DNA from 2 places in the Streptomyces yunnanensis genome. Region 1 is predicted to be linked to the other one. Evidence: predicted binding sites of a transcription regulator. Region 1 holds the regulator's gene; the other holds the start of a gene.

Region 1 (4,685 bases):
TGCCCCCGGCCCGTACACCGGCGAGCGACTCGACGAGGAAGACGGGCGCGGTCACACCGCACCGCCCGGTCCGTAGCCCGGGCCGCCCAGGCCCAACGAGACGCGGGCGGCGTCGAGTTCGGCGGCCAGCACCCCCACCAACTGCCCGGCGGGCATCTCCCGCGCCAGCCGATGCCCCTGCCCCGCCCAGAGGTTGAGCCCCTGCGCGTCGCCCGCCTTGGCGGCGGCCTTGCGGACCGGGGCGGTGAGGTAGTGCACGGCGGGGTAGACGGCCGGGGCGTACGGGCCGTGCTCCCTCAGGAAACGGTTCACCAGGCCGCGGGCCGGCCGCCCGGAGAACGCCCGGGTCAACTCGGTATGCGTGAAAAGGGGGTTGGTCAGCGCCTGCTTGTGCAGCGGGTTGGCGCCGGACTCGGGAGTGGCCAGGAACGCGGTGCCCAGCTGCGCCATCGAGGCTCCGGCGGCCAGCACCGCCGCGATCTGCGCGCCGCGCATCAGCCCGCCGGCGGCGATCACCGGGATCTGCACCGTCTCCCGGACCTGGGCGAGCAGCGCCAGCAGGCCCAGCCCGGAGCCCGTCCCGTCGGCGTGCGGATCGTCCCGGTGGGTGCCCTGGTGGCCGCCCGCCTCCACGCCCTGTACGCACACCGCGTCCGCGCCCGACCACTGTGCGGCCTGCGCCTCGGCGGCGGTGGTGACCGTGACGACGGTGTACGTGCCGACCTCGGCGAACGCGTCGAGGACCGCCCGCGAGGGGCAGCCGAAGGTGAAGGAGACCAGCGGCACCGGGTCGTCGCGCAGGATCGCGACCTTGGCCTCGTAGCCGTCGTCGGTGGGGCCGTTGACGTCGCCGAGCTCGGTCTCGTACCAGGCGGTCTCGCCGGCGAGTTGCTCGCGGTAGACCTCGACGGCGGAGGTGTCGGTGAGGGCGGGCTGCGGCATGAAGAGGTTGACGCCGAAGGGCCGGCCGGTCAGCCCCCGCAGCTGTTTGATCTCCTGGTACATCCCGTCGGCGGTTTTGTAGCCGGCGGCCAGGAAGCCGAGGCCACCGGCCTCACAGACGGCGGCGGCCAGCTCGGGTCCGGAGCCGCCGCCCGCCATCGGGGCCTGCACGATGGGGTGACGGCAGAAATCGGTGAGCGCGGTGGGCATGCCCACATCGTGTCACGCCCGGCGCCCCACCCAGAACCGGGGCGGCGGTCACGGGAAACGCCCGGACCGCCGCCCCGGTCGAGGTGGCTCCTGCTTCGTGCCGCGCTCGCCCGGGGAACGATCCCGGGCGGGCGGCCGGACGACTACCGCCCGTTGAACGCATCCTTCAACCGCGAGAACAGCCCCTGCTGCCCCGGCTGGCTGTGCCTGCCCGGGGGACGCCCCCCGGACCCCCGGCCGAACAGCTACCGCCCGTTGAACGCATCCTTCAACCGCGAGAACAGCCCCTGCTGCCCCGGCTGAAACTGGCCCTGGGGGCGCTCCTCGCCGCGCAGCTTGGCCAGTCGGCGCAGGAGTTCCTCCTGCTCCGGGTCGAGCTTGGTCGGGGTCTGCACCTCGACGTGGACGATCAGATCGCCCCGGCCGTTGCCGCGCAGGTGCGTCACGCCGCGGCCGTGCAGCGGGATCGACTGGCCGGACTGGGTGCCGGGCCGCACGTCGACGTCCTCCATCCCGTCCAGCGTCTCCAGCGGGCATTTGGTGCCCAGCGACGCCGCGGTCATCGGGATGGTGACCGTGCAGTGCAGATCGTCGCCGCGCCGCTGGAACACCGCGTGGGGCAGCTCGTGGATCTCGACGTAGAGGTCGCCGGCGGGGCCGCCGCCGGGGCCCACCTCGCCCTCGCCGGCCAGCTGGATCCGGGTGCCGTTGTCGACACCGGCCGGGATCTTGACCGTGAGGGTGCGGCGGGAGCGGACCCGTCCGTCGCCCGCGCACTCGGGGCACGGCGTCGGCACGACCGTGCCGAAGCCCTGGCACTGGGGGCAGGGCCGGGAGGTCATGACCTGGCCCAGGAAGGACCGGGTGACCTGCGAGACCTCACCGCGACCGCGGCACATGTCGCAGGTCTGCGCCGAGGTGCCCGGCGCCGCGCCCTCGCCGCTGCACGTGGTGCAGACGACGGCGGTGTCGACCTGGATGTCCTTGGTGGTGCCGAACGCGGCCTCGCTGAGCTCGACATCGAGGCGGATCATGGCGTCCTGGCCGCGGCGGGTCCGCGAGCGCGGGCCGCGCTGCGAGGCCGTGCCGAAGAACGCGTCCATGATGTCGGAGAAGTTGCCGAAGCCCGCGCCGAAGCCGCCCGCGCCGCCGGCACCGCCGGACTGCGAGAGGGGGTCGCCGCCGAGGTCGTAGACCTGCTTCTTCTGCGGATCCGAGAGGACCTCGTAGGCGGCGTTGATCTCCTTGAACCGCTCTTGGGTCTTGGGGTCCGGGTTCACGTCCGGGTGCAGCTCGCGCGCCAGCCGCCGGAACGCCTTCTTGATCTGGTCCTGCGAGGCGTCCCGACCGACACCGAGGACCGAGTAATAATCCGTGGCCACTTACGACTCCGCGAGGATCTGTCCGACGTAACGTGCCACTGCGCGTACCGCTCCCATCGTTCCGGGGTAGTCCATGCGGGTCGGTCCGACCACGCCCAATTTCGCGACGGCCTCGTCGCCAGAACCGTATCCGACGGTGACGACCGAGGTGGACGTCAGGCCCTCGTGAGCATTCTCATGCCCGATGCGCACGGTCATGCCCGAGTCCTTGGCCTCCCCGAGCAGCTTGAGCATCACCACATGCTCCTCAAGGGCTTCCAGCACCGGCCGGATGGTCAGGGGAAAATCATGCCCGAAGCGCGTCAGATTGGCGGTGCCGCCGATCATGAGCCGCTCTTCGGTCTCCTCCACCAGAGTCTCCAGCAGTACCGACAGTACTGTCGAGACGGTCGCCCGGTCGTCCTGTTCGAAGGATTCCGGGAGATCCTGCACCAGCTGCGGGACGTCCGTGAAACGGCGGCCGACGATCCGGCTGTTGAGCCGGGCGCGCAGATCCGCCAGGGACGTCTCGCCGAACGGCGTCTGGCAGTCGATGAGCCGCTGCTCGACGCGGCCGGTGTCGGTGATCAGCACCAGCATCAGCCGGGCCGGGGCCAGCGCCAGGAGTTCGACGTGCCGGACCGTCGACCGCGTCAGGGACGGGTACTGCACCACCGCCACCTGCCGGGTCAGCTGCGCCAGCAGGCGCACCGTGCGGCCCACCACGTCGTCCAGGTCGACGGCGCCGTCGAGGAAGTTCTGGATCGCCCGTCGCTCGGGGACGGACAGCGGCTTGACGCCGGCGAGCTTGTCGACGAAGAGGCGGTAGCCCTTGTCCGTCGGGATCCGGCCGGCGCTGGTGTGCGGCTGGGCGATGTAGCCCTCGTCCTCCAGGGCCGCCATGTCGTTGCGGACGGTGGCCGGGGAGACGCCCAGCCTGTGGCGCTCGGTGAGCGCCTTGGAACCCACCGGCTCCTCCGTCCCGACATAGTCCTGGACGATGGCGCGCAGCACTTCGAGCCTGCGTTCACTGAGCATTCCGCCACCTCCAGTCGGCCGTCCCGCCGTGTCGTCTCTTCTCCTGGCACTCGCACGGGCCGAGTGCCAGACCCGGAGCCAGTGTACGGCCGGGTAGCACGGATGCGGCAAGGGCGGGCGTACCGAGGGCTTACCCACCACCGCGGAATCCGACCCCCGGGTCGCCCCTGAGAGCCCCCTGATCGCACCCCGAGGTCCCCCTGATCCCGCCCCGCCACGGCCCCGGGCAAAAGCCCCGGGCGGTAGCCGTACTGCCCGCAGTGCGTGCCGGACGTCGGACGGCAGGCGGGAGTTCGACGACAGGGGCTAGCGTCTCGGTATGCGCACCACTTGGGAAGAGGCGGGCTGGGAGCGGCTCGGCGAGGGTGTCGTCCGGCGCCGGATGCCCGGCTGGGACGAGACGATCGGCGTGATCGCCGGCTCGGACGGCGTGCTGATCGTCGACACCGGCCCGACGCTCGGTGCCGGGGCCGAACTGCGCCGGACGGTCCGCGCGGTGCTGGGCCGCGATGTGACGCATGTCGCGCTCACCCACGCGCACTTCGACCACGTCCTGGGCACCGCGGCCTTCGCGGGGGTGGAGGTGTTCGGCGCGACCGGACTGGCCGAGCTGCTGCGGCACGGCAAGGAGGAGCTGCGGGACTCCGCGGTCCGGCACGGCGTGGACCCGGACACCGCGGCGGAGGCCGCGGACCTGCTGGTCGCCCCGCACCACCACGTGCACGGGGAGCTGACCGTCCGCCTCGGGGACCGGGAAGTGCTGCTGGCCAACGTCGGCCCCGGTCACACCGCCCACGACCTGGCCGTCCTGGTGCCGGGCCGGGCCGGTGAACGGGAGATCGTGTTCTGCGGCGACCTCGTCGAGGAGTCCGGCGAGCCCCAGGCGGGCCGGGACGCGCTGCCCCGGCTCTGGCCCGCCGCGCTGGACCGGCTGCTGGCGCTGGGCGGCGAGGACGCGGTGTACGTGCCCGGCCACGGCGCGGTGGTCGACGCCCGCTTCGTACGCGCCCAGCGGGACGCCCTGGCCGCCCGCTTCGGCGCCGACTCGCCCTGATCCGCCACCCCGTCGACTGTCGCCCCGGCGCCCCGTGCACCGGGGACCACCGCCCCGCCGATCCCCAGGAAGCAGACCCG
Region 2 (4,685 bases), 870 kb from region 1:
GGCGGCGGAAGCCGAGCGTCCGCCCCGCCGCGACGCAGGAGGAGTCCAGAGATGCGCCCAGCACTGCTTCTGGCCATGGGGCCGGGTATCGCCGAGCGGCTGTTCGGGGGGCCGCAGCGGGTCCGGCTCGAACGGCTGGCCCGGACGGACTGCCAGCTCGTCGCACACGAGTTGGCCGCGCCGGGACCCGCGGTGGCCGCCGCCCTCGCCGAGGCCGAGGTGCTGCTCACCTGCTGGGGCGCCCCGCCGCTGACCGCGGAGGTGCTCGCGGCGGCGCCCCGGCTGCGGGCCGTCGTGCATGCGGCCGGGTCCGTCAAGCAGCTCGTCACCGACGCCTGTTGGGACCGGGGCGTCGCCGTCAGTTCGGCCGCCGCGGTCAATGCGCAGCCGGTCGCGGAGTACACGCTGGCCGCGATCCTGTTCGCCAACAAGCGCGTGCTGCACGCCGCCCACCGCTACCGCACCCTGCGCGCGCCCCACGACTGGCTGGGCGAACTGGACGGCGCCGGCAACCACGGCCGCACCGTCGGCATCGTCGGCGCCTCCCGGATCGGCCGCCGCGTCCTGGCGTTGCTGCGCACGTTCGACCTGCGGGTGCTGCTCCACGACCCGTACGTGGACGAGGAGGAGGCGGGGCGGCTGGGGAGCGAGCCGGTGGCGTTGGCGGAGTTGTGCGCGCGCAGCGACGTGGTCAGCGTGCACGCGCCGGAGGTGGCCGCCACCCGGCATCTGATCGGCGCCCGCGAGTTGGCGCTGATGCCGGACGGGGCGACGCTCGTCAACACCTCCCGCGGGTCGCTGGTGGACGAGGCGGCGCTGGTCGCGGAGTTGCGCAGCGGGCGGATCTCGGCCGTGCTCGACGTCACCGAGCCCGAACTCCCGCTCGCCGGCTCACCGTTGTACGACCTGCCGAACGTGCTGCTCACGCCGCATGTCGCCGGGTCCATGGGCACCGAGCTGCGGCGGATGGCCGACCATGCCCTCGACGAGGTGGAGCGGTATGCGCGGGGCCTGCCGTTCGCGGATCCGGTGCGGCGGGAGGGGTTGGGGCACTCGGCCTGACGGGTTCCGGGTACGGGCGAGGCCCGGCCCGCTGGGGTGCGGGGCCGGGCCTCGTGGGGTGCCGGCGCGGATGCGGCCGGCGGTTGCGCAGGGGTCAGTGCGCGTGGCCGTGGCCGTGACCGGCGGCGGCAGCCTCTTCCTCTTCCTTCTTCTCGACGACCAGGGTCTCGGTCGTGAGCAGGAGGGAGGCGATGGAGGCGGCGTTCTCCAGGGCGGAGCGGGTGACCTTGACCGGGTCGATGACGCCGGCCTTGACCAGGTCGCCGTACTCGCCGGTGGCGGCGTTGAAGCCGTTGCCCTTGTCGAGCTCGGCCACCTTGGAGGTGATCACGTAGCCCTCCAGGCCGGCGTTCTCGGCGATCCAGCGCAGCGGCTCGACGGCGGCGCGGCGGACCACGGCGACACCGGTGGCCTCGTCGCCGTCCTTGTCGAGGTTGCCCTCCAGGACCTTGACGGCGTGGACCAGCGCGGAGCCACCACCGGAGACGATGCCCTCCTCGACCGCGGCGCGGGTCGCGGAGATGGCGTCCTCCAGACGGTGCTTCTTCTCCTTGAGCTCGACCTCGGTGGCCGCGCCGACGCGGATCACGCAGACGCCGCCGGCGAGCTTGGCGAGGCGCTCCTGGAGCTTCTCGCGGTCCCAGTCGGAGTCGGTGCTCTCGATCTCGGCCTTGATCTGGGCGACGCGGCCCTGGACGTCCCCGGAGTTGCCGCCACCGTCGACGAGGGTGGTGTCGTCCTTGGTGATGGTCACGCGGCGGGCGGTGCCCAGCACGTCCAGGCCGACCTGGTCGAGCTTGAGGCCGACCTCCTCGGCGACGACGGTGCCGCCGGTGAGGGTGGCCATGTCGCCGAGCATCGCCTTGCGGCGGTCACCGAAGCCGGGGGCCTTGACGGCCACCGCGTTGAAGGTGCCGCGGATCTTGTTGACGACGAGGGTGGAGAGGGCCTCGCCCTCGACGTCCTCGGCGATGATCAGCAGCGGCTTGGAGGCGTTCGCCTGGATGATCTTCTCAAGCAGCGGCAGAAGGTCCTGGATGGAGGAGATCTTGCCCTGGTGGATCAGGATGTAGGGGTCGTCGAGGACGGCCTCCATGCGCTCCTGGTCGGTGACCATGTACGGCGAGAGGTAGCCCTTGTCGAAGGCCATGCCCTCGGTGAAGTCCAGCTCCAGGCCGAAGGTGTTGGACTCCTCGACGGTGATCACACCGTCCTTGCCGACCTTGTCCATGGCCTCGGCGATCAGCTCGCCGACCTGCGGGTCCTGGGCGGACAGCGCGGCGACGGCGGCGATGTCGGACTTGTCGTCGATCGGGCGGGCGGTCGCCAGCAGCTCGTCGGAGACGGCCTTGACGGCGGCGTCGATGCCCTTCTTCAGGGCGGCCGGGGAGGCACCGGCGGCGACGTTGCGCAGGCCCTCGCGGACCAGCGCCTGGGCCAGCACGGTGGCGGTGGTGGTGCCGTCACCCGCGATGTCGTTGGTCTTGGTCGCCACCTCCTTGACGAGCTGGGCGCCCAGGTTCTCGTACGGGTCCTCGACCTCGACCTCGCGGGCGATGGTGACACCGTCGTTGGTGATGGTCGGGGCACCGAACTTCTTGTCGATGACGACGTTGCGGCCCTTGGGGCCGATGGTGACCTTGACGGTGTCGGCCAGCTTGTTGACGCCGCGCTCAAGGGCGCGACGGGCGTCCTCGTCGAACTTCAGGATCTTCGCCATGGCTGCTTCAAGTCCTCTCGTTGCGATCGTCGGCCTCGCCGCCGTGACCGCTCTCGCTCAAACGAACTGCGCCCCTGCCCCGGGTCGATGAGAACGCGGGAACCAGGGGCGCAGATCAGGGCAAATCCGGGTGACTTACTTCTCGACGATCGCGAGCACGTCGCGAGCCGAGAGGACGAGGTACTCCTCGCCGCTGTACTTCACCTCGGTGCCGCCGTACTTGCTGTAGAGCACGACGTCACCGACCTTGACGTCGAGCTCGACGCGCTTGCCGTCCTCGAAGCGACCCGGACCGATCGCCAGGACGACGCCCTCCTGGGGCTTCTCCTTCGCGGTGTCCGGAATGACCAGGCCAGAGGCCGTGGTCTGCTCGGCGTCGAGCGGCTGGACCACGATGCGGTCCTCGAGCGGCTTGATGGCAACCTTGGAGCTGGCGGTCGTCACGATCCGACCTCCCCCTTCGGAGATCTCACGGGGTTAACTGTCTGAGGTGGCGACCAGGTGGATCCGTCGTCGCGGGTGCCGGATCTGCCCGTCGCTGTGTTGGCACTCCCCGAGGGAGAGTGCCAACGCTGAGACTATGACGCGGTTAGCACTCGGTCAAGCGGAGTGCCAGCGCGCCGGATACGCGTACCGTGTCTGCTGCCGGTGGCCGGGGGTGGGGTCGGACACACCTGCCGGCCGACGGCAACCGCGCCCGCGGCCGGCCCGTCTTGCCCCTGGGACCGCTGGCCACCGGGCCACGACCCGGCCGCCCCGCGGCCCTGACCCATCGATCGCGGAGGAACAGTGCGTGGACTGACCAGCGCTTCCCGGAATCCCGGGGGACCGGAGAGCGATGCCGAGCGCACCATGACGTTCGCCGCGCTGGCCCACGCGCCGAACCGTCGGCGCACCGAAGCCTGGCTGCTCGGGTTCGTCGTCTTCATCACCGTCTTCGGCTACGCCTACACCGAGCTGTCGATGAAGGGGCAGCTCCCCGGCGGGCTGGCCGGCTTCGCGGTGAGCGTCTTCTTCATCGCGCTGGTGCCGCACCTGGTCGTCCGCCGGTTCGCGCCGCGCGCCGATCCGCTGATCCTGCCGTTGGCGACACTGCTGACCGGGATCGGGCTGGTGCTGCTGCACCGGCTGGACATCACCTATGCGGAGAAACCCCGGCTGCACATCGCCCAGGCGGCGACCGGGCAGTTGGTGTGGACGGTCATCGGAGTGGCGGTCTGCATCGCGATCCTGATGGTGCTGCGCGACCATCGGCTGCTCCAGCGCTACATCTACCTGACGATGGCCGTCGCGCTGGTGATGCTGATGGCGCCGGCGTTCTTCGGCGCGGACAAGTTCGGCGCCAAGCGCTGGATCATGCTCGGGCCGCTGTCGCTCCAGCCCGGCGAGTTCGTGAAGATCATGATCGTGGTGTTCTTCGCGGGCTATCTCACGGTCAACCGCGATGCGCTGGCGCTGTCCGGGCGCCGGGTGATGGGCATGCAGCTGCCGCCGGGACGGCAGCTCGGACCGATCGCCACGATCTGGGTGATCAGCCTGCTGGTGCTGGTCTTCGAGCGCGACCTGGGCACCTCGCTGATCTTCTTCGGCGTCTTCGTGATCATGCTCTACATGGCCACCGAGCGCACCAGCTGGGTGGTCTGCGGCCTGCTGATGGCCGTGGTCGGCGCCGGCGTCGTCGGCTCGACCGAACCGCACGTCAAGGGCCGTGTGATGGCCTGGCTGCACCCGATGGACATCTTCCTGCCGGAGAACAAGCGGCCGCCGGGCCTGATCTCCGACCAGGCGGCACAGGCGCTGTTCAGCTTCGGCAGCGGCGGGATAGGCGGCTCCGGGCTCGGCCAGGGCCACCCCGAGCTGATCGGATTCGCCGGCAACAGCGACTTCATCCTCACCACCGTCG

The links. Region 1 encodes HrcA, which represses chaperone genes, less so after heat shock. Its sites were predicted from a motif close to TTNGCACTCNGNNNNNCNGAGTGCNAA; they were not measured.
Region 2: the regulator HrcA is predicted to act here: its motif matches at 3,372-3,398, upstream of groES (co-chaperone GroES).

The regions. Positions count from the first base shown of each region.
Region 1 covers NZ_CP095749.1:6,327,336-6,332,020, reverse strand. The annotation lists gene MOV08_RS27580 (16S rRNA (uracil(1498)-N(3))-methyltransferase) at 1-55, opposite strand, end outside; gene MOV08_RS27575 (nitronate monooxygenase) at 52-1,152, opposite strand; gene dnaJ (molecular chaperone DnaJ) at 1,398-2,534, opposite strand; gene hrcA (heat-inducible transcriptional repressor HrcA) at 2,535-3,551, opposite strand; gene MOV08_RS27560 (MBL fold metallo-hydrolase) at 3,871-4,605, shown strand.
Region 2 covers NZ_CP095749.1:5,461,832-5,466,516, reverse strand. The annotation lists gene MOV08_RS23915 (hydroxyacid dehydrogenase) at 52-1,062, shown strand; gene groL (chaperonin GroEL) at 1,157-2,782, opposite strand; gene groES (co-chaperone GroES) at 2,918-3,226, opposite strand; gene MOV08_RS23900 (FtsW/RodA/SpoVE family cell cycle protein) at 3,635-4,685, shown strand, end outside.